DNA from 3 places in the Actinomadura sp. NPDC048021 genome. Region 1 is predicted to be linked to each of the others. Evidence: riboswitches for the same ligand, from Rfam matches in the RefSeq annotation. Region 1 holds a riboswitch; each other region holds the start of a gene.
What was found. Region 1 has a riboswitch for cyclic di-AMP ahead of AB0C87_RS22100 (CHAP domain-containing protein). Riboswitches for the same ligand answer to the same signal wherever they lie in the genome.
Positions count from the first base shown of each region.

Region 2: it holds a riboswitch for cyclic di-AMP, as region 1 does, so the genes downstream of both, AB0C87_RS40175 (CHAP domain-containing protein) here and AB0C87_RS22100 (CHAP domain-containing protein) in region 1, are expected to answer to the same signal.
Region 3: it holds a riboswitch for cyclic di-AMP, as region 1 does, so the genes downstream of both, AB0C87_RS02770 (NlpC/P60 family protein) here and AB0C87_RS22100 (CHAP domain-containing protein) in region 1, are expected to answer to the same signal.

Region 1 is NZ_JBEZJQ010000013.1:18,133-25,236, forward strand. It holds gene AB0C87_RS22090 (NYN domain-containing protein) at 1-969, shown strand, start outside; gene AB0C87_RS22095 (NlpC/P60 family protein) at 1,246-2,199, shown strand; cyclic di-AMP (ydaO/yuaA leader) riboswitch at 2,695-2,893, shown strand; cyclic di-AMP (ydaO/yuaA leader) riboswitch at 3,046-3,185, shown strand; gene AB0C87_RS22100 (CHAP domain-containing protein) at 3,195-4,028, shown strand; gene AB0C87_RS22105 (hypothetical protein) at 4,068-5,333, shown strand; gene AB0C87_RS22110 (M48 family metallopeptidase) at 5,330-6,736, shown strand; gene AB0C87_RS22115 (Ig-like domain-containing protein) at 6,744-7,104, opposite strand, start outside.
Region 2 is NZ_JBEZJQ010000040.1:47,061-54,164, reverse strand. It holds gene AB0C87_RS40180 (CDP-glycerol glycerophosphotransferase family protein) at 1-1,792, opposite strand, end outside; gene AB0C87_RS40175 (CHAP domain-containing protein) at 1,997-2,764, opposite strand; cyclic di-AMP (ydaO/yuaA leader) riboswitch at 2,776-2,929, opposite strand; gene AB0C87_RS40170 (SpoIIE family protein phosphatase) at 3,398-5,290, opposite strand; gene AB0C87_RS40165 (hypothetical protein) at 5,475-6,224, opposite strand; tRNA gene AB0C87_RS40160 (tRNA-Pro) at 6,432-6,505, shown strand; gene AB0C87_RS40155 (transposase) at 6,822-6,992, shown strand; gene AB0C87_RS40150 (transposase) at 7,041-7,104, shown strand, end outside.
Region 3 is NZ_JBEZJQ010000001.1:582,330-589,433, reverse strand. It holds gene AB0C87_RS02785 (amidohydrolase family protein) at 1-790, shown strand, start outside; gene AB0C87_RS02780 (Mut7-C RNAse domain-containing protein) at 832-1,602, shown strand; gene AB0C87_RS02775 (NUDIX domain-containing protein) at 1,631-2,017, shown strand; gene AB0C87_RS02770 (NlpC/P60 family protein) at 2,014-3,030, opposite strand; cyclic di-AMP (ydaO/yuaA leader) riboswitch at 3,038-3,169, opposite strand; gene typA (translational GTPase TypA) at 3,361-5,214, shown strand; gene AB0C87_RS02760 (FHA domain-containing protein) at 5,285-5,677, opposite strand; gene AB0C87_RS02755 (hypothetical protein) at 5,729-6,706, shown strand; gene AB0C87_RS02750 (4Fe-4S cluster-binding domain-containing protein) at 6,610-7,104, opposite strand, start outside.

The sequences.
Region 1 (7,104 bases):
GAGTCCGCGCGCGAGGAGCTGGCGCGTTCGGCGAGCGCGTCGGAGGAGCAGGAGGCCGAACGCCGCGTCGCCGCGCTGAAGGCGGAGCTCGCCGCGACCCGCGACGCCCGCGGCGCCGAGCTGGCCAAGCTGCGCGCCGAGCTGCGCGAGACCAAGGCCGAGGTCGCCGAGCTGCGCCGCAAGCTGCACGACGCGCGCACCCGGTTCCGGGCCGCGGAGGAGCGCGCACACGCGGTCGCGGAGGAGGCCGACCGCGAGCTCGCCGCCGCGCGCGAGTCGACCGCCGCGTCGGACAAGGAGCTGCGCAGGCTGCGCGCCCGGGCCGCGCGGGCGGAGGAGGCGGCCGAGACCGCCAAGCGGGCCGCGCGGGAGGGGCGCAACGTCGACGACGTGCGGCTGCGGATGCTGCTGGACGCGCTGGTGGACGCCGCGCAGGGCGTCCGCCGGGAGCTGGCCCTGCCCTCCACCATCGGCCGTCCCGCCGACGCGGTCGGCGGGCTGGAGCCCGACCGGCTGGCGCACCGCGCGCTGCCCGGCCGGGCCCTGTCCGACAGCGACCCGCAGCTGCTGGACCGGCTGCTGACGCTTCCGCAGGTGCACCTGGTGGTGGACGGCTACAACGTCACCAAGACCGGGTACGGGGAGCTGCCGCTGGCCGACCAGCGCAGCCGGCTGCTGTCGGGGCTCGGCGGGCTCGCCGCGCAGACGCGCGCCGAGGTGACGTGCGTGTTCGACGGGGCGGAACTGGACGCGCCGGTCGCCATCGCGGCGCCGCGCGGGGTGCGGGTGCGGTTCAGCCACCCGGGCCAGACGGCGGACGAGCTGATCGGCGAGCTCGTGCGGGCCGAGCCGCCGGGCCGCTCGGTGGTCGTGGTGTCGTCCGACCGGGAGGTCGCCGACGCCGCCCGGCGCGCCAACGCGCGCCCCTGCCCGTCCTCCCTGCTGCTGCGCAGGCTGGGCCGCTCCTAAGACGCCCATAAGGCTCCGATAAGGCAGTCCTCGCGGTATGTGATCATGGCGTCACTAAAAGTGGATGATAATGAGAGATGTCAATCAAAGAGTGATGAATCGGTTGTGACGGCTGTTGCCCCTCGCTAATGTCGTCCGCTGACGTCGTGGACGAGAGGGGCGAAACCGACCGTGGCCAATGATCACATCGGGGCACCGGCGCAGCGGCCTGGCCGCGGGGCGGGCTCTGCGGGCACAGGCCTCCGCCGTCGCCTGGCGGCCGTCGCCGGACTGACCGTGGCGGTCTCCCTGACCTGCTCCCCGGTGGTGGCGCACGCCGAGCCCAAGCCGACCCGGGCGCAGGCCCAGAAGACGCTCGACAAGCTCAACGAGAAGATGGACCAGAAGGTCGAGCAGTTCAACCAGAACCGCGAGAAGCTCAAGGTCGCCAAGAAGAAGTTCGACGCCGCGACCAAGGCGAGCAAGCAGGAGCAGGCCGACTTCGAGGAGCAGCGGTCCAAGATCGCGCAGATGGCGGCCACCGCCTACAAGAACGGTGACTCGGCCGACGTCACCGGCTTCGTCGGCAGCAACGACCCGCAGTCGATCCTCGACCAGGCCGCCGTCTTCTCGCACCTGTCGCACGAGCGGAGCTCCCAGCTCACCCAGTTCCTCGCGACCGCCCAGCGGCTCCGCCGCGAGCAGTCCCAGGCGAAGGCCGCCTACGACGAGGTGAAGTCCAAGCAGGACGAGCTGAAGAAGCAGAAGCAGGACCTCGACAAGCAGGTGCAGAAGCAGAAGGCGCTCGTGCGCCGGCTCGGCGGCGGGAGCACGCCCTCCCGCCCGGGCGGCGGCGGCCCCACGGGCGGCACCTACAACGGCCCGGCGAGCGGCCCGGCCCGCACGGCGCTCAACTTCGCCTACGCGCAGCTCGGCAAGCCCTACTCCTACGGCGCCGAGGGCCCGGACTCCTACGACTGCTCCGGTCTGACCATGAAGGCCTGGGCCGCCGCGGGCGTCAGCATCACCCGCACCACCAACACCCAGTACGCCTACACCAGCTCCAAGCGGGTCGCCTGGAACAACATGCAGCCCGGTGATCTGGTGTTCTTCAGCAACCTCGGCCACGTCGGCCTCTACGTGGGCGGCGGCAAGATGATCCACGCCCCGCACACCGGCGACGTCGTCAAGATCAGCGACATCAGCTCCGGCTACTACAAGAGCAACTTCTACGGCGCCGGGCGCCCCTGACGCACCGCCTGACCCCCTGCTCCACGGGCGTCACGGGACCTCCATCGACAACGGACCAGGCTTGACCTGGTCCGTTGTTGATTTTGGGGGGGTTTGCCTTCTTTTGGGGTTTTGGTACCTTTGCACCACTCACGGCGCCCTCCAGACGCCGTGGACCCGCGGCGCCCACCTGGCGCCCCGGCCCCACGCGGCGCATCCAGCACCCGCGTGACGGCGGCGCGAGCCACGCGCCGCTCCCCCCAGGCGGCACGCCCCACGTGCCGTCCCGCGGCGCCCGAAGGCGCCGCACGGTCTCGTCGCAGACCCGGCCGACCCCGTCCACCGTGCGCACGCCCGCAGCGTGCATGGCGCTGAGCGCGCAGCCGCGGTGGCGTACACGGGGCAGGCCCCGGACGGTCCCCGGAGACGGGCCGCCGTCCGTCCACAACACAAGGCGCCGCTCGTTCGCACGCGGGAGACAGGTCCCGCGCCGGGCCCCATCTCGCCCCCAGGATCGCAGCGGCAGCGCCGAATCCGCCTCAGCGCGGAACCGGGGACCCATCTGCGCCGGAGTCCGGAGGAACTCTCCGGACGGGCATTCCGGCACCCGGGGTGAATCGGCGCGTCTCTCCCGGCAGTCCGGTGAGAGCCGCCGTAGGGCCACTTCCACGCCCGAACCCGTCAGCTAACCCGGTAGGCGTCTGGAAGAGAAGGAGTGAATCCCGCAGCGTTACCTGGGGCGTGGCCGCCACGCGGCCACGCCCCCACCCCCTGCACTCCGCGGGCGTCCACGCCCGCCGAGATTCCCCATTCAGAACCGGCGTGCCCGCCCCCGGGCACGTCACCGCCGAGTCCGCGGACCGCCGTGCCCCGCATGCGCGTCCACCGCGGAACCGGGGACCCACTGCGTCCTTTTCGGGGTGAATCGGCCTGCCTTCGCGGGCCGTAGGGCGGCTTCCACGCCCGAACCCGTCAGCTAACCCGGTAGGCGGCATGGAAGTCGAGGAGATCCCCCCGTGCCACGCGCGCACTGCAAGAAGACCCACGGCAGGCACCGCAAGCCGAACCCCCTGTCCCTGACCTGGCGGACGACCGGCGGCGTGATCGTCGGCGCCGCCGTGCTGGGCACCGCCGCCGCCACCGCGCAGGCGTCGGTCCTGCCGTTCGGCTCCACCCCGGTGAGGGCCGCCGCCGCGGCCGACCTCGCCCCCGGCCTGACGGCGCACGGCGGCCCGCCCGGGCGCCGTGCCGAGGACGAGCGCAAGACGACCGGCTCGAAGGCTCCGGCGAAGAAGGACCAGCCCGAGCAGCCGAAGGCGGAGACCTCCGAGAAGGCCGCCCCGAAGACCGTCGCGAAGTCGCGCCCCACCGCCGCGCAGGCCATCGAGCTCGCCCGCTCGCAGGTCGGCGTCGAGGAGGACGGCGGCGGCGAGACCAAGTTCCAGGACTGGTACATGGCCACGTCCCGCGCGCGGGAGACCCTCGCGCGCGACGGCGGCTCCCTCAGCGGCTACGGCGACGCGAACTGGTGCGACATGTTCGTCTCCTGGGTGGGCGAGCAGATCGGCTTCAGCGACCAGGTCGGCAGCGACGCCTGGACGGTCGCCCACGCCCGCTGGTTCCAGGAGCACGGCCGCTGGGGCAACGAGCCGAGGCCCGGCGCGATCGTGTTCTTCTCGTGGGGCGGCAGTGAGTCCGTCGACGACATCGAGCACGTCGGCATGGTGGTCAAGAAGATCGACGATGGCACGATCGAGACCGTCGAGGGCAACACCGACAACGCCGTCCGGATAAAGGAACGTTCCACAGACGTCGTCGTCGGCTACGGCTACCCGGACTACCGGTCGTGACGGCGCCCCACGCCCCGCGCCCTGCATAGGATCGCGCCCATGGAGGAAGGCCCCGGGCAGGACGCCCCCGTCACGCGGCGCAGGGTCCTCGCCCTCGGCGCGGGCGGGGTCGCCGTCCTCCTCGCCGGAGGCGCCGGCCTGGCGGGCTCGCGCTCCGGCGGCCGGGCGGCGGGCGCCCGTGCTCCCGGCTCCCCGTCCGCCGGGACGTTCAATCCCTCCCTGGCCTCCGCCGTCCTCGCCAATCGCGCCGCGGCCGTCCGCCAAGGCGACCGCATGGCGTTCCTCGCCACGGTGGGCAACGCCCCCGCCGCCTTCCAGGACACCCAGTCCCGCATGTACGGGAATCTCCGGAAGCTTCCCCTGGAAGGCTGGCGGGAGCGCGTCGTCCGCGTCGAGACCGTGGACGGCGAGACCGCCGTCGTCCGCGTCGAGGCGCGCTACAGGCTGCGCGGCTTCGACCGGAGCGACGTGGCCCGCACCCGCTACCTCACGCTGGCCCCGCGGGGCGGGGCGTGGACGATCGTCGGCGACGGGACGTCCCGCGGCCTCGCCGACGACACCGACATCTGGGACTGCGGCCCCCTGACGGTGGTCAGGGGCCGCACGAGCCTGGTCGTCGGCGACGGCGCCGGCCTCGACGGCATCGCCCGGCGGCTGGACGCGGCCGTCCCGGTCGTGACGTCCGTGGTCGGCACGGGGTGGGCGCGGCGGGTCGTCGCGCTCGTCCCCGCCGACGCGACCGTCGCCTCCGCGCTCGCCGGCCCCGGGCAGAGCCTCGGCCAGATCGCCGCGCTCGCCGCCGTCGCCCCGGCCGCCGGGGGCGGTCGCGGCGAGGACCGCGTCATCGTCTCCCCCGGCACCTTCGGCCGCCTCAACGAGCTGGGCCGCGACGTCGTCCTCGCCCACGAGCTGACCCACGTCGCCACCGGCGGCGCCCGCGACGGGCGCACCCCGCTGTGGCTGATCGAGGGCTTCGCGGACTACGTCGGCTACCGGCGCGTCAAGATCAGCACCCGGTCGGCGGCGGGCGAGCTGCGCCGCGAGGTCTCCGCCGGGCGCACGCCCTCCGCGCTGCCCTCCGCCGACGCGTTCGCCGGCGGCTCCCCCCGCCTCTCCCAGGCCTACCAGGAGGCCTGGCTCGCCTGCCGGATGGTCGCCGACCGGTACGGTGAAGCGGCGCTGGTGCGGCTCTACCGGGCCGCCGGGCGCGCCCCGGAGGCCGCGGCGCTGCGCGACGTGCTCGGCCTGACGCGGGAGCGCTTCACCGCACTGTGGCGCGACTACGTGAAGGAGGAGCTCGCATGAGCGAGGCGGAGACCGACGAGGACCGCGCCGGGGACTCCGCCGCCGGAACCCCCGGCGCCGCCCCCGCGCGCCGGCCCCGGATCGCCGCCGCCGTCGCCGCCGCCGTGCTCTTCGCCGGGGTCGCGACCGTGCTCGCGCGAGCCACTCCGTGGAATCCGCTCCCCGGGCACGTTCCCGGCGGGCGGGTGGAACCCGATCCCGCGCTGGACTTCACCCCCGCCGAGATCGCCCGCTCCCGGGCGTTCGACTCGGCCGTCAACCCGCCCGCCTACACCGGGCTCCTCGTCGGCCTCGCCCTGATCCTGGTGCTGGGCCTCACGCCGCTGGGCGCCCGGTTCATCGGCTGGGCCACCGGGAGAACCCGCCGCCGGCCGCTTCGGATCATCCTCGGAACCATGGCCCTGACCACGCTGCTGCGCGTCGCCGGGCTCCCGTTCCACATCTGGAGCGAGTCCGTGCTGCGCCGGTACGGGCTGTCCACGCAGAGCTGGCCCGCATGGCTCGTCGACCAGGCGAAGTCCCTCGCCGTCACGTGGGTCATCTACACGATCGCCCTGCTGCTCCTCTACGCCCTCATCCGCCGCTTCCCGCGCCACTGGTGGGCCGGCGCCGCCGCGGGCGGGTTCGTCCTCGTCGTCTTCGCCTCGTTCGTCTACCCGCTCGCCGTGGAGCCCGTGTTCAACAAGTTCCACTCGCTGCCGGCGGGGCGGTTGCGCACCGACCTGCTGGCGATGGCCGAGCGGGACGGCGTGCCCGTCGAGGACGTCCTCGTCGCGGACGCCTCCCGCCGGACGACGTCCCTGAACGCCTACGTGTCCGGGTTCGGCTCCACGCGCCGCATCGTCCTCTACGACACGCTGCTGAAGTCGCCGCCCGCCCAGGTCGAGTCCATCGTCGGGCACGAGCTCGGCCACGCCAAGCGCGACGACGTGCTGTGGGGCACGCTCGTCGGCGCGCTCGGGGTGGCGGGGGCCATGTGCCTGCTGTACCTGCTGATGACGTCCCCGCGCCTGCTGCGGCGCGCCGGGCTCGATCCCGGCGGGCCCGGCGCCGGCGGGACCGGGCCGGACGCGCGCCGCAGCGGTGCGGCGGCCGACCCGAGGTCCATCGCGCTCCTCCTCGCGCTCGTGACCGCCGGGACGACGCTCGCCGCCCCTGTCCAGAACCTCGTGAGCCGCCGCATCGAGGCCCGCGCCGACGCGCACGCGCTGGACCTCACCCGCGACCCCTCGACCTTCGTGTCGATGCAGCACGCGCTGTCCGTCCGCAACATCTCCGACCTGGACCCCGACGCCGCGGAGTACCTGCTGTGGCTCACGCACCCCTCGGCCCCCGACCGGATCGCCATGGCCCGCGACTGGGCGCGCCTGCACCGCGTCCAGGTCCCGCCGCCGCTCCGCTAGCCGCGGCTCAGTTGCCCTCGGCCCGCTGCTTCTCGGGCGCCTTGGGCCGGGCGCCCTGCTGCGCCGACAGGGTCGCGGCGTCCACGTGCGCGGCCGTCGTGACCGACCGCTTCAGCGCGCTGCCCTTCACCCAGTCCTGCCACTTCACCTGCCAGTACCCCCAGCCGTTCTCCGGCTCCAGCTGCCGGTCGCTGCCGGTCACCGTGATGGGGTCGCCGCGCTGGGAGAGGTTGTAGAACCACTTGGCGTTGGACGGGCTGACGTTGATGCAGCCGTGGCTGACGTTCTCGCTCCCCTGCGATCCCACCGACCACGGCGCGCTGTGCACGTACTCGCCGCTGTCGGAGATGCGCACCGACTTGTAGACG
Region 2 (7,104 bases), on a different contig from region 1:
CGAAGACCGCCATGCCGGCCCGGACGGGCAGCCGGCTCAGCACCCGGTTGAACACGATGATCTTGGTGTTCCGGCCGGTCAGGGTCCGGCGCACCGCCCGGCCCAGCTCCCGGAGCCGGTGCCGGGTCAGCCGTCCCGGGCGGGACAGGGCGGCGCGGCGCGCGGCGGCGCGGGTGAGCCGCGCCCACGGGCTCCCCGCCTCCAGGGCGAACGCCAGGTGCCCGCCCTCGGTGACGTAGGAGCGGAGCCGGTCCCCCGCGAACCGCGTCAGCCGCGGCCGGACGGGCAGCAAGACCCCGCCGAGCGACGGCGACCCGCGCCCCTCGCCGAGCCGAGTGACCACCTCCTCGCCGTCCACCCGGATGCGCAGCCGCACGTCCCAGACGGGGTCGATGAACCCGAGGGGGCGGATCCTGCGGGCGGGGTCGAACTCGGCGCGCCAGGTGAGCCGGTCGCCCTCATGCCGGACGGGCGCGCGGACCCGCCCCTTCCGCGAGCGGCCGCGCCGGTCGCGGAACTCCAGCGTCCCGGCCAGCTCGGCATCCCGCGGGATCCGCTCCAGCGGGTTCAGCACGTGGCCGGCCATGAGCACGCGGCCGCCGCGCGTCTCCAGCCGCGTCACGGTGTTCGCCGGGCGCAGCTCCCGGAGGGGCCGCACATGGAACCCGAAGGACGTGACGTCCCGGACGCGGCGGCCGAGCGTGCCGCGCGGGCGACCGGCGCCCCAGTAGACCCGCCCGTCCCGCTCCACCAGGCGGGCGCGCAGCTCGGGACGCTTCACGGGGTCGTACTCGGCGGCGGCGAGCGCGCCCGCGTGATCGCCCTCGCGGATCAGGTGCGCGGCGATCGCGGGCAGCGGGTTGGCCTGCTCGAAGACCCGCGGGTCCAGCTCATCCAGGTAGGCGGCGGCCAGGTCGAGGAAGCGCGCCTGGTGGGCCGGGTCGCGGTCGCGCAGGTCGCGCAGGTACAGCACCAGGTCGTGGTTGACGAACTTGACGTCCTTGGCCCGCTGCAGGTCGTAGGCGCCACGCAGCGCGAAGAGCATGTCGATGCGGCGGTGGATCTCCAGCCGGTCGGTGAAGTTCGCCAGGTCGGCGCGCCGGTTGGAGATCGACGGCGCCCGCGTCCGCTCCTTGACCAGCCAGTTGTAGACGCGGTGCGGGATCAGGGCGGTCCGCCCCGCCTCCAGGTAGGCCTCGGCGGTGAACAGCAGGTCCTCGTAGTGCAGCCGCTCGACGAACCGCAGGCCGTGCTCCTCCAGGAAGCCGCGGCGGTAGGCCTTGTTGGTCGAGAGGGTGTCGTAGAGAAGATCGGGTCTCTCGCTCAGCGACCCGTAGACCGCGCTGTGCCGGTAGAGCCACGGGTACCAGGGGCGGATCCGCCCTTTGGCGCCCTCGGGCAGGTCGAGGAAGATCCGGTCGCAGAGCCCCGAGACCACGTCGGCGCCGGTGTCCTCGGCGGCGGCGAGGAGGTTGAGGCAGGCGTGCCGGTCCAGCAGGTCGTCGCTGTCGAGGAACATCACGTACCGGCCGGTGGACTCCTCGATCCCGGTGTTGCGGGGACGGCCGCAGCCGCCGGAGTTGGCCGGCAGGTGGACGGCCCGGACCCGCCCCGGATGGGCCGCGGCGAGCCGGTCGGCGGCCTCGCCCGTCCCGTCGGTGCTCGCGTCGTCGACGATCACCGTCTCGACGCCGCCCAGCGACTGCGCCAGCGTCGAGGCCACCGCCCGCGGAAGCCTGCGGGCGTCGTTGTAGGCGATCACCACCACGCTGACATCCGGGCGCACCGCCATGGGCATCCCCCTCCGCAGACTCCGGCGTGCTGGATTCCTTTCCAGGAACTCCGCACTGAGGTCCAAGAGGGATCAAAGGCTGTCAACGCTTAGCATTACCCACCGTCACCGGAGGGTTTGGGCACAACACCCGGAACGCCAGAAGGCGCCCGGCCTGAGGCCGGGCGCCTTCGCGAGGCGCGCACCTTCTCGGGACGCGTCGGATCAGCGGGCGTAGTCGGGGTAGCCGTAGCCGACGACCTGCGACTTCTCGCGGACCTTCTTCTGCACCGCGTTGTCGGTGTTGCCCTCGACGGTGGTGATGCTGCCGTCGCCGTTGTCCTTGACGACGATGCCGACGTGGTCGATGTCACCGATGCCGGCCTTGGAGCCGTCCTGCCAGTCGAAGAACACCACGGCGCCCGGCCTGGCCTTGTGGCCCCAGCGGTCGGTCTGCTTGAACCAGCTGGCGTGCTGGACGGTGTAGGCGTCCCAGCCCATGTTCTTGACGCCGGTCTGGGCGCCGAGCCAGGAGACGAACATGTTGCACCACTGGGCGCCGTTGTACTCCTTGACCGAGAAGCCGCCGTCGCGCTTGGCGGTGGCCTTCGCGTGCGGAGTCGAGATGTACCACTTGTGGTACTTGGTCTGACCGCCCTTGCCCTCGTGGACGCCGACCTGCGACTCCGCGAGCTTGATCACTTCGGCGGGCTTGACCGCGTGCGGGGGGACCTTGAAGCCCTCGCGCCGCGCCTCGGCGACGGCGTTCTCGGCCTTCACCGTCTTGGCTTGGGAGGGCTGGTGAGCGGCGGTCCCCTGCTCGGAGACCACCGCCGCCTGGGCGGAGGTCTCGGCGGCCGCGCGGCCGCCGGCGAGGGGGTTGACCACCGAGAGCCCGACCGCGCCCGCCAGGACCGCGCCCACGGCGACGCCGACGGCCTTGTCCTCGGGGGTGAGGCGGTTGAGCGAAAGTCGATCGAAAAGACCGGACATGCAGGGAATCTCCTTGTCTTCCATGGCGCCTACCGGGTTAGCTGACGGATTCGGGCATGGAAGCAGCCCTACGGCGCGACTCTCGGGCGCGCCGATTCACCCCAGAAACGTGGGTCCCCGGCTCCGCTCCGGTCACCGACCGGACGGACTCGGCCTCGCACCGCGGGAGCGGTGCAGGTATACGGATGTTCTCTCTGGCAGATCTTGATGAGGGGGCGCGCGTCGATTGGCGCGCATCGCGTGCGGATACCGCTCCGCGATCCTCGGCCGCGCATGGTGCGGCCGGTGGCAACGCATGGGACGCGCTGCGTGATTCGGGATCGAAGGTACCAACCTTCTCAAGAAAAGCAAACCAGGCATAAAGTAAAGTCTTGCCTGCTCAAAGCCCTCTCAAGAGACTCCCAACACCGGGGCGGCGCCCCCTCTTCCCGATCTTTCTCGAGAGGCGCCCAACCCCTTGCCCGCCTCCCTTACCGAGCCTTCGGGAAAAGGTAAAGAAGATCGAATAGGGGGCGTCGGACGGTCTCCGCCGAGGCGGCCCGCCACCCGGCCGCCCCGCCGGGTGAGGCGCACGTCACACTAGGTGATCTTCGCTGGCCAGGCGTGCCGTCCGTCACCGCGAGGCCCGGACGGTCACTCCACGTAAAGGGCGAACAGCGTGGTGTCGTCCGCCGCCCGGTCGTGCTCCATCCGCGCCAGCACCTCGTCCAGCACCCGGTCGGGACGCGTGGAGGAGTCCCGCAGGATGTGGGTCAGGCGGACGATCCGCTCGTCCAGGTCCGCGTCCCGGCGCTCCACCAGGCCGTCGGTGTAGAGGAAGAGCATGTCGCCCGACGTGAGCCCAGTGGTGATCGTCGTGTACTCCCAGCCGGGCATGGCGCCGAGCATCGGGTCGCGGACCACCTCCAGCGGGGTCGCCCGCCCGTCCCGGACCAGGATCGGCGGCGGATGGCCCGCGCACGTCCACTCCAGGACGTGCCGGGACGGGTCGTAGTGGGCGACGATGGCGGTGCCCGTCGCCGGCGGGTCCATGCCGCCGATCAGCTCGTTCAGCCAGCCGACCAGCCGCCCCGGGCGCTCCCCCGTGCAGGCGAGACCCAGCAGGCCGTTCCGGGTCCGCGCCATCGCCGCCGCCGCCGGCAGCCCGTGCCCGGCCGCGTCCCCGATCGCGAACATCGCCCGCCCGTCCTGGAGGGCCTTGGTCGCGAACCAGTCGCCCCCGATGCGGGCCGTGCTCTCCGCCGCCATGCTGCGGATCGAGGTGCACAGGCCCGGCAGCTGCTCGACCTCGTCCTCGTCCGGCAGGATGGCCCGCCGCAGGGTCACCGCCACGCGCCGCTCCTGGGCCGTCCGCGCCTGCTGGCGCAGCATCTGCCGCCGGGTCTCGGCCAGCGCGCGCTCCACCCCGCGCCGCCGGGTGATGTCCTGCGACACGATGTTGATCGAAACGGGCAGGCCGGACTCGCCCAGCACGGGCTCGGCGAACACCCACAGATGGCGGGGCGTCCCGTCATGGCTGATCACGCGGTGCTCCGCCTCGACCGGTTCACGCCGCGAGAACATGGTCTGGACGGCCTCCTCGACCAGCGGCAGGTCGTCGTCGGCCACGACCTTCGGCAGGTCGTGCGGCATCGGCGGCACCTCGTCGGAAGACAGGCCGTAGTTGGCCAGCATCTGCGGCGTCCAGTCCGCCTCCCCGGTGGCGAGGTCCCACTCCCCGAACCCGATCAGCGCGAGCCGCTCGACCCGCTCCAGCCGCCGCGCGATACGGTCCTCGGCCAGGTGGTACCGCCATGTGACGCAGATACCGGTAGGCACCCGCACGCATCGCACACTCATCCGCGACGAGCGGGACAGGCCCCGCTGAGCCGTCGAATACTGGATCGAGGAACGTTCCAAACGCATCCCGGACTCCAGCACCCCGACGTAGTCGTCGAACAGGCCGCTGAGCACCGCCCCCGGGTCCGTCCGCAGCAGCCGCAGTCCGGTCAGCTCCTCCCGGCCCCGCCCGAACATGTCCTTGGCGACGCCGTTGAGCTCCGCGAAAAGGAAGTCGACCACGCTGCCGTCCGGCCCCCGCACCGGGACCAGGTGGGCCGCCGAGTCGAGCGCCCCCTCCAGCACCGCCGTCGCCGCCGGGTCGTCGGGCACCCCCGCGAGGATCTCCGCGTCCCCCGCGGTGTCCTCGGCCGTCACCCGGCGCAGGACGTCCTCGGCCTCCGACAGGACCGCCTGGCGCTCCGCGGGCACCTCCTCGGCGCGCGGCGCCCTGCGCCCCGCCACCACGGCCCCCACCGGCCCGCCGCCGCCGTCCTTGACCAGCAGCGACGCCGCCTCGGCCATGTCGATGTCCAGATCGCGCGCGAGCCAGATCAGGTGCTGCAGGGCCTCGCCCGGCGGGACGCCGAGACGCCGGGCCAGCACGACCCGCGCCTCCGCCAGCACGGCCCGGTCGCGCGCCGCGCCCCGGAGGTCCTCCACGTCCGCGCCGGGCACCCCGGGCTGCGTGCCTTCCGCTTCCGCCAACCCCGTCCCCCGTTCGGCGTCACCTGCCCCTGGGAGAAAAAAGCTACATACGTCAGTGAGGGACTATTCGCCCATGTCCCTGCAAAGAGGCTAGATCTTTGCCCGGGTTTTCCGTTCACGCCCGAAGCCGACCACTTCCGGTGACCGTCTCAAAACGGACCCGTTCCCCGCCGTGTGACCCACGTCACACCCGCGTCACCTGCCGCGTCAACGAGGTGATCCGCGCCGCCGCCGTCCCGAACGGAGTCCCCGCCGGATGCAGCGTCAGCACCACCACGATCTTGTCCCCCACGACCCCCGTCGTGTGCAGCACGGGCCGCCCCAGCCCCAGGTCGGGCCGCCATGCCGCCGGCCGCACATGGCACGGCTCCGACGGCGTCTCCCCGAACCCCGACCACCCCTGCTTGACGGCCCACGGCCGCTTCACCGCCCGCGGGATCCCGAACGTCTGGTCGAACCCGTCCGTCCCGCAGGGCGTCGACGCCCGCAACTGCTGGAGCACGAACTCCCGCTGCCCCTCCGGCGCCCGTTCCAGCAGGTACCGGTACATCCGCACCACGTCCCGCGCACTGAGCGCCGTGTAACCCCAGTACCCGGGCTTCTCCGCGGGCGGCGGCGCGGTGTCCTCCAGCCCCATCTTCCGCACCATGCGCTCGATGATCTGCTTCCGCCCGCCCCGCCGCCAGAACTCCGTCGCGGCCCCGTCGTCACTGGACCGCAGCATCGGCACCAGCAACCGCCGATCGGCCGCCGACACCTCATGCCGATCCATGTAGTCCAGCGCGATGAGGATCTTCACCACCGAGGCCGACCGGAACGTCCGCCGCGTCGCCCGCGCGACCACCACCCGCCCGGCGGCCCGATCGAACACCTCGTACGAGGCCCGCACACCAACCGGCACCCGCACGACCGGCGCCTCCGAAACCCGCGGCACGGACCTCTCCGGCTCAGGACTCCCGCTCACCGCCCGAGCCCCTCCACCGTCCCCGCACCCGCCCACCAGCCCCAGGCCCAAGACCCCGGCCAGCACCGCCCGCAAACGCACCATCAGGCCTGCCTACCAGAGATCCGCGCCCCCGTATCTCGGTACGCACGACCCCGCAGACTGCGCTACAGTAATCACGCCCGCTCAAACGGGCACCGGGACGTAGCGCAGTTTGGCAGCGCACTTGACTGGGGGTCAAGGGGTCGTGGGTTCAAATCCCGCCGTCCCGACAAGAAGTACCAGCTCAGAGGCCGTTTCTCCACCATGGAGAACCGGCCTCTTGATCGTTAGTTAGCCGTTCGTTAGCGAACCGAGCCGTCTCCCCCGGCACCCGGACGGTTCACACAGGACCAGAAGCCCCGAGCACCGCCGGCGCGCCCTCTCCCTGTGTTCAACCGAGCCACGCCGAACCACCAGGCCTCCAGGCCGCCGCAGGTACCAGGTGCGTCGCCCAACTCCAGCGACCGCAGCCAGTGGGAGCGGCTGGAGCCGTTGCTGCCGGTGGGCAAGAAGCCGGGTCGGCCGCGGATCTGAACCCGGCGGCAGTTGATCGACGGGATACGGTGGCGGACCCGGACCGGCGCTCCGTGGCGTGATCTTCCGGAGCGTTATGGGCCGTGGGACCGGGCCTACGACCTGTTCTGGCGGTGGCAGCGCGACGGCACCTGGAACGGCTCTTCGAGCAGTTGCAGGCGGAGGCCGATGCAAAAGACCTGATCACGTGGGACGTAAGCGTGGACTCCACCATCGCGCGCACCTATCAGCATGCCGCTGGAGCGCGTAAAGAGGGATCTCCAAAAGAAGCCTCCCGGGGGCGTCGACGCCGAGC
Region 3 (7,104 bases), on a different contig from region 1:
GACCGGCCGCGTCCACCGCGAGCACTTCGGGTCCGGCGGCCAGGTCACGATGGCGATGGCGGCGCTCGGACCCGAGATCGGGGGCGACGAGCGCGCCCTCGCCGAGTGGCGGACGGCCCGCGACCTCGGGCTGCCGGTCACCGCGCACCTGGGCGGCCACGGCGCCGAGAGCGCCGCGCGCGGCCTGGCGTTCCTCGACGCCAACGGGCTGATGGACCACCCGGCCACGTACGTGCACGCCAACTTCTACACCGACGAGGAGCTGAAGCGGATCGCCGGAAGCGGCGGGACGGTGTCCGCCGCCCCCGCCATCGAGGCTGCGCTGGACATCGGCGCCCCGCCCACCGGGCGCGCCCGCGCCGCCGGCGTCCCGACCGGGCTCGGCGCCGACACGGTCACCTCCGGCCCCGGCGACATGTTCAGCATCATGCGCGCCGCCTACGTCCTCGAACGGGGGCGCCCGGACGGCGCCGGCCTCGGCTTCACCGTCGCCGACGCCCTGCGGACGGCCACGATCGAGGGCGCCGAGGTCGCGGGGCTCGCGGACGTCACCGGCTCATTGACCCCCGGCAAGCAGGCCGACCTGCTCGTCCTGCGCACCGACACCTTCGGCCTCGCGGCGGCGCACGACCCCGTCGCGGCCGTGGTCCTGTCAGCGGACACGCGCAACGTCGACACCGTCCTGGTCGCCGGACGCGTGGTCAAGCGCGGGGGAGCGCTGGTCGGCTACGACGTCCCCGCCCTCCTGGCGTCCCTCGCGGACTCCGCCGCGCACGTGACAGCGGCCTGAACCGGGGAGAATCGTCGGCCGCGCGTGGCATGCTGATCGGCGTGGAGTCCGAGATAACGATCCGCGTCGCCGACGAGCTGCTGATGTTCCTGCCCGCGACCCGGCGGGAGTCCCCAGCGCGGGTCCCCTACGACGGGACCTCGACGCTGGGGCACCTCGTGGAGTCGCTGGGCGTCCCCCTGCCCGAGGCGGGCCCGATGACCGCCGACGGCGAGCCCGCCGGGCCCGGCGCCCGCCCCGCGGCCGGGGCCGAGGTGCGCGTGGCCGCGGTCCCGCGCCCCCAGCCCGTGCCGCTGGACCCGGGCCAGGTCGCCCCCCGCTTCCTCCTGGACGTGCACCTCGGCACGCTGGCCCGGCGCATGCGCCTGCTCGGCCTCGACACCGCCTACCACAACGACATGGACGACCCGGCGCTCGTCGTCCAGGCCAACGAGGAGCGCCGCGTCCTGCTCACGCAGGACCGCGGCCTCCTGCGCCGCCGCGCGCTGTGGTTCGGCGCCTACGTCCGCGGCTCGCGCCCCGACGACCAGCTCCGCGACCTGCTCGACCGCTTCGCGCCCGTCCTGCGCCCGTGGACGCGCTGCACCGCCTGCAACGGCGAGCTCGTCCCGGTCGACAAGCAGGAGATCGAGCGCGAGCTCCAGTCGGGCACGCGCCGCAGCTACGACGTGTACGGCCGCTGCGCGGTCTGCGGGCAGGTGTACTGGCGCGGGGCGCACGGCGACCACCTGGAGGAGATCGTCCGCGACGCGACGCGTCTGGTCGACTCCCTCAGGCGGGACGGAACCGGACGGACCGGCGCCGCGGTCTGATCACGAACACGGAGAGGAGCTGGTCGCGATCGATCTCGTGGTGGTGGGGGCGGCGATCCTCGCGGAGGGGCGGCTGCTGGCCGCCCAGCGCGCCGAGCCGCCGCACATGGCGGGCGGCTGGGAGCTTCCCGGCGGCAAGGTCGACCCCGGAGAGTCGGACGAGGACGCCCTGGTGCGCGAGTGCCACGAGGAACTGGCCGTGAAGGTACGCCTGGGCCGCCGCGTGGGCGGCGACTGGCGCCTCAGCGGACGCGCCGTCCTCCGCGTCTGGACGGCCGAGCTGGTAGAAGGCGAGCCGCAAGCCCTGGAGCACCTGCAACTCCGCTGGCTGGCACCCTCAGAGCTCCACGACGTCAACTGGCTCCCCGGCGACCGCCCGGCAGTAGACCTCCTGGCCGCCCAAGGCCTCGGCTAGGAAATCCTATTCGCGCCTGCGAAGTCGGAGCGGTCGGAGAGTTTGGAGATCTTGACCACGTCGCCGGTCTGGGGGGCGTGGAGGTACTTGCCGTCGCCCAGGTAGATGCCCATGTGGTGCAGGTTGCTGCCGAAGTACACCAGGTCGCCGGAGCGGAGGGCGCCGCGGGAGACCTTCGTTCCCATGGCGAACAGGTCGCCGGTGTAGTGCGGGAGGCCGGGCTTGCCGACCTGGGCGTAGGCCCAGACGACGAGGCCCGAGCAGTCGAAGCTGCTCGGTCCGGCGGCGGCCCACACGTACGGGGAGCCGAGCTTGGTGAGCGCCTTGCGGGCCATCTTGGCGGGCAGGCCGGAGCCCTTCACGGTGGCGCTGAGGCCGGTGCGCGGGTCGCTCGCGTGGGTGGTGGTCAGCTTGTCGAGGCGCTTCATCACCTCGGAGACCTTGGCCTTGGCGGCCTCGCGCGCCTGCTTGGCGTCGTCCCAGGCCTTCTTGACCTGGGCGGTCTTGGCCTTGGCGGTGCGCTCCGCGGCGTCGGCCTGGTCGATCTGCTTCTTCAGGGCGAGGACGGCGGTGGCCTGGCTCTGCGCCAGGTAGGCGCGGTCGGACAGCCCCTCGGGGGAGGCGCCGGAGCCGAAGAGGACGTCGGGGCCGCCGGCCATGTAGTTCGCGGCGGCCAGGCTGCCGAGCTTCTGGCGGGCGGGTTCGGCGAGGGCGCGCAGCCGCTCGGCCTCCCGGGTGGCGTCCTGTTCGGCCTTGCGGGCCTTGGTGAACTCGACGCGGGCCTTGTTGAACTTCTCCGTGAGGATCTCGGCCTCTTCGTTCAGCGCGTCGAGGCTCTTGCGCAGGCCCTTCTCCGTCGTCGGCGTGGGGCTCGGCGCCGTGGGCGCGGAGGCGGGCCGGAACGGCTGGGCGGCGTGGGCGAGGTCCGGCGCGGTGGCGCCGAGACCGATCAGGAGCAGGGTGGCGGTGGCGGTGGGCAGAACGCGACGCCGCCGGGGGGAATCCGGAGCCAAGCCGGTGTTCTCCTCTCCTCGTACGCCTACCGGGTTAGCTGACGGGTTCGGGCCAGGAGTCGCCCTACGACGAGCGTCGATTCACCCCGAGGGTGGTGGGTCCCCGGTTCTCCCGCGGGAGATTCGGCGTTCCGGCCGCAGTCCCCTGGGGGCGGGACTCCGGACGACCGGATCTCGGGCAGATTACAAAGGATGCGCAAAGTTGGCCAATCGAGGTCCGTGTGACCGATGGGGCGAACGACTCGGAGTGGGTGGTACGCACGGCCAAGTAGAATGGGTACGGCCGCACGTCTGCGGCGACTCCCGAACTCTCACGCAAGGCGAACCCGCATGCCCATCTCCACGCGCGACGACCTCCGTAACGTCGCGATCGTCGCCCACGTCGACCATGGCAAGACGACGCTGGTCGACGCCATGCTCTGGCAGTCCGGGGCCTTCCGCGAGAACCAGGACGTCGACGACCGCGTGCTCGACTCCAACGACCTGGAGCGCGAGAAGGGGATCACCATCCTCGCGAAGAACACCGCGGTCCTGCACAACGGCCTGACGATCAACATCATCGACACCCCGGGGCACGCCGACTTCGGCGGCGAGGTCGAGCGCGGCCTGTCCATGGTGGACGGCGTCGTCCTGCTGGTCGACGCCAGCGAGGGCCCGCTCCCGCAGACGCGCTTCGTGCTGCGCAAGGCGCTCGCCGCGCGGCTGCCGGTGATCCTGGTCGTGAACAAGACCGACCGCCCCGACGCGCGCATCGACGAGGTCGTGGACGAGACCTACGAGCTGTTCATGGACCTCGACGCAGACGAGGACCAGATCGACTTCCCGATCGTGTACGCGTCCGGCCGCGCCGGGCGGGCCTCGCTCGACAAGCCCGCCGACGGCGCCATGCCCGGCAGCGAGGACCTGGAGCCGCTGTTCAAGGTCATCACCGAGACGATCCCCGCGCCGTCCTACGACCCCGACGGCCCGCTCCAGGCGCACGTGACGAACCTGGACGCCTCCAGCTACCTCGGCCGGATCGCGCTGTGCCGCGTGCACGCCGGCACGATCAAGAAGGGCCAGCAGGTCGCCTGGTGCCGGCGCGACGGCAGCGTCGAGCGGGTGAAGATCACCGAGCTGATGATGACGGAGGCGCTCACCCGCAAGCCCGCGGACGAGGCCGGGCCCGGCGACATCATCGCCATCGCCGGAATCCCCGACATCATGATCGGTGAGACCCTCGCGGACCCGGACGACCCGCGCCCGCTGCCGCTGATCACGGTGGACGAGCCGGCGATCTCCATGACGATCGGCACCAACACCGGGCCGATGGCGGGCCGCGAGAAGGGCACCAAGGTCACCGCCCGGATGGTCAAGGACCGCCTCGACCGCGAGCTCGTCGGCAACGTGTCGATCCGGGTGCTGCCGACCGAGCGCCCCGACGCCTGGGAGGTGCAGGGCCGCGGCGAGCTGGCCCTGGCGATCCTGGTCGAGAACATGCGCCGCGAGGGCTACGAGCTGACCGTCGGCAAGCCGCAGGTCGTCACGCGGGAGATCGACGGCAAGAAGCACGAGCCGGTCGAGCGGCTCACCGTCGACATCCCCGAGGAGCACCTCGGCGCCGTCACGCAGCTGATGGCGGTCCGCAAGGGCCGCATGGAGCACATGACCAACCACGGGACGGGCTGGATCCGGATGGAGTTCCTCGTCCCGGCCCGCGGCCTGATCGGGTTCCGCACCGAGTTCATGACCGAGACGCGCGGCACCGGCATGGCGCACCACGTCTTCGAGGACTACGAGCCCTGGTTCGGCGAGCTGCGCACCCGTCCGTCCGGCTCGCTCGTCGCCGACCGGTCCGGCGCCGCCACCGCCTACGCGATCACGAACCTCCAGGAGCGCGGGACGTTCTTCGTCGGCCCGACCACCGAGGTGTACGAGGGCATGATCGTCGGGGAGAACTCCCGCGCCGACGACATGGACGTCAACATCACCAAGGAGAAGAAGCTCACGAACATGCGGTCGTCCACCGGCGACGAGCTGGAGCGGCTCACCCCGCCCCGCGCCCTGTCGCTGGAGGAGGCGCTGGAGTTCTGCCGCGAGGACGAGTGCGTCGAGGTCACCCCGACCGCCGTCCGCATCCGCAAGGTCGTCCTGGACGCCAAGGAGCGCGAGCGCACGCGGGCCCGCACCAAGCGCGCCGGCTGAGCGCCGAAGCCGAAAGGGGCGGCCCCGCGGTTCTCGGAACCGCGGGGCCGCCCCTTTTCGTGCGTGCCGCTCAGCTCAGCTGGACGGTGCCCGTGACGTCGGCGGCCAGGCGGAGCTGGTCGCCGTCGCGGAGCGGGGCGTCCACGCCGCGGGGGAGCCGCTCGCCGTTGACGAACGTCCCGTTGGTGGAGCCCTCGTCGCGCACCCAGGCCGTCCCGGACGGGTCGAGCCACACCGTCGAGTGGCGCCGCGACACGTTGTCGTACTGCGTGAACGTGGCCGCCACCGGCGACTGGCCCGCGTCCCGGCCGAGCACCAGGTGCTGGCCGACCGAGACCTTGAGCTCGCCCGTGGGGAACTGGACGCGCAGGACGGGCGTGCCCTTCTGCGGCAGCGGGCGCAGGCACGAGTCGCACTGCGCGGCGCCCGGGTTGCTCAGCACCGCCTCGCAGTACGGGCACATGAACGCCGTGCTGTCGGGCGCGGCCGACCGCTGCTGGCCCTGGTTGTGCTCGTGCGGCAGCAGCGTCGCCTCGCGGCCGTGCGGCAGCTGCGGCGACGGGCCTCCGTGCTGCGGCTGACCCCCGTGCTGCGGCTGGCCTCCGTGCTGGGGCTGGCCGTACTGGGGCTGCCCGTGCTGAGGCTGCCCGTACTGGTGGTCGGCCGGGCCGGGCTGCGGCGCGCCGTACTGGTCCTGCGGTGCGCCGTACTGGTCCTGTGGGGCGCCGTACTGCTGCTGCGGCTGGTACTGGTCCGGCTGCTGCTGTTGCGGCTGCGGCGCGCCCCACTGGTCCTGGGGCTGCTGCGGCGCGCCCCAGGGGTCGGCGGGGGGCTGCTGCTGTTGCGGCTGCCCGTACTGCTGCTGCCCATGTTGAGGCTGGCCCTGCTGCGGCTGCCCGTACGGGGGCTGGCCGGGCTGGCCCTGCCCGTGCTGACCCTGACCGTGCTGGTCATGGGACTGCTGGGGCATGGGCGGACCCCATGCGTCCGGCTGCTGCTGTTGCGGCTGCGGCGCGCCCCACTGGTCCTGGGGCTGCTGCGGCGTGCCCCAGGGGTCGGCGGGGGGCTGCTGCTGTTGCGGCTGCCCGTACTGCTGCTGCCCGTGCTGAGGCTGGCCGTACTGCGGCTGCCCATGCTGGGGCTGGCCGGGCTGGCCCTGGCCGTGCTGACCCTGACCGTGCTGAGGCTGCCCGTACTGGTGGTCGGCCGGGCCGGGCTGCGGGGCGCCGTACTGCTGGCCCCCCTGCTGCGGCCCCGGCGGCGGGGGTATCCGCTGCGGTTCGTACCCGCCCGGGCCCTGCTGGTGAGCGCCGCCACCGGCGCGCGCCAGGTTGGCCCCGCAGCTCATGCAGAGCAGATCGCCCGGCTGGAACGGCTCGTCGCAGACCGGACAGTTCAAGGTCGCCATGACACATCCCCCGAGCGCACCCCGGCGCGGTCGAGCCTCGACGTGAGGTGCTCCATGTCACCTCTTCGCGGGATCCCGATGTAGTACACCCGCTTTCCCTCCGGCCCTTCGTCCACGGACACCTGTACTCGGGGCCCTCTTCCTTCAGTGTCACCGATCGCTTCAGTGTCACCGACGCCGGCCACTGCCCCGTACCGCTCGCGTCCCAGGGGGGACACCGGCACGACACGCTGGTTGGCCGACCCCCTCCAGAGTAGGGAGCCGTCCGCGGGGTGTCGCCCCCCAGGGTTGAGCCGGTCGACGTACGGCCCGGTGACCACGGCGTCACACATGTCGACGATCTCGCGCGTCACAGCGGCGCGCGAGAGTCGAGAGTAGACATATCCGCTGTAAACCAATATGTCCAACGCAATCGTCTCACGGTCGCGGGTCTCCCGCCACGCGCGGATCCCCCGCACCAGGGCCGCCAGCGCGGCCGGCTG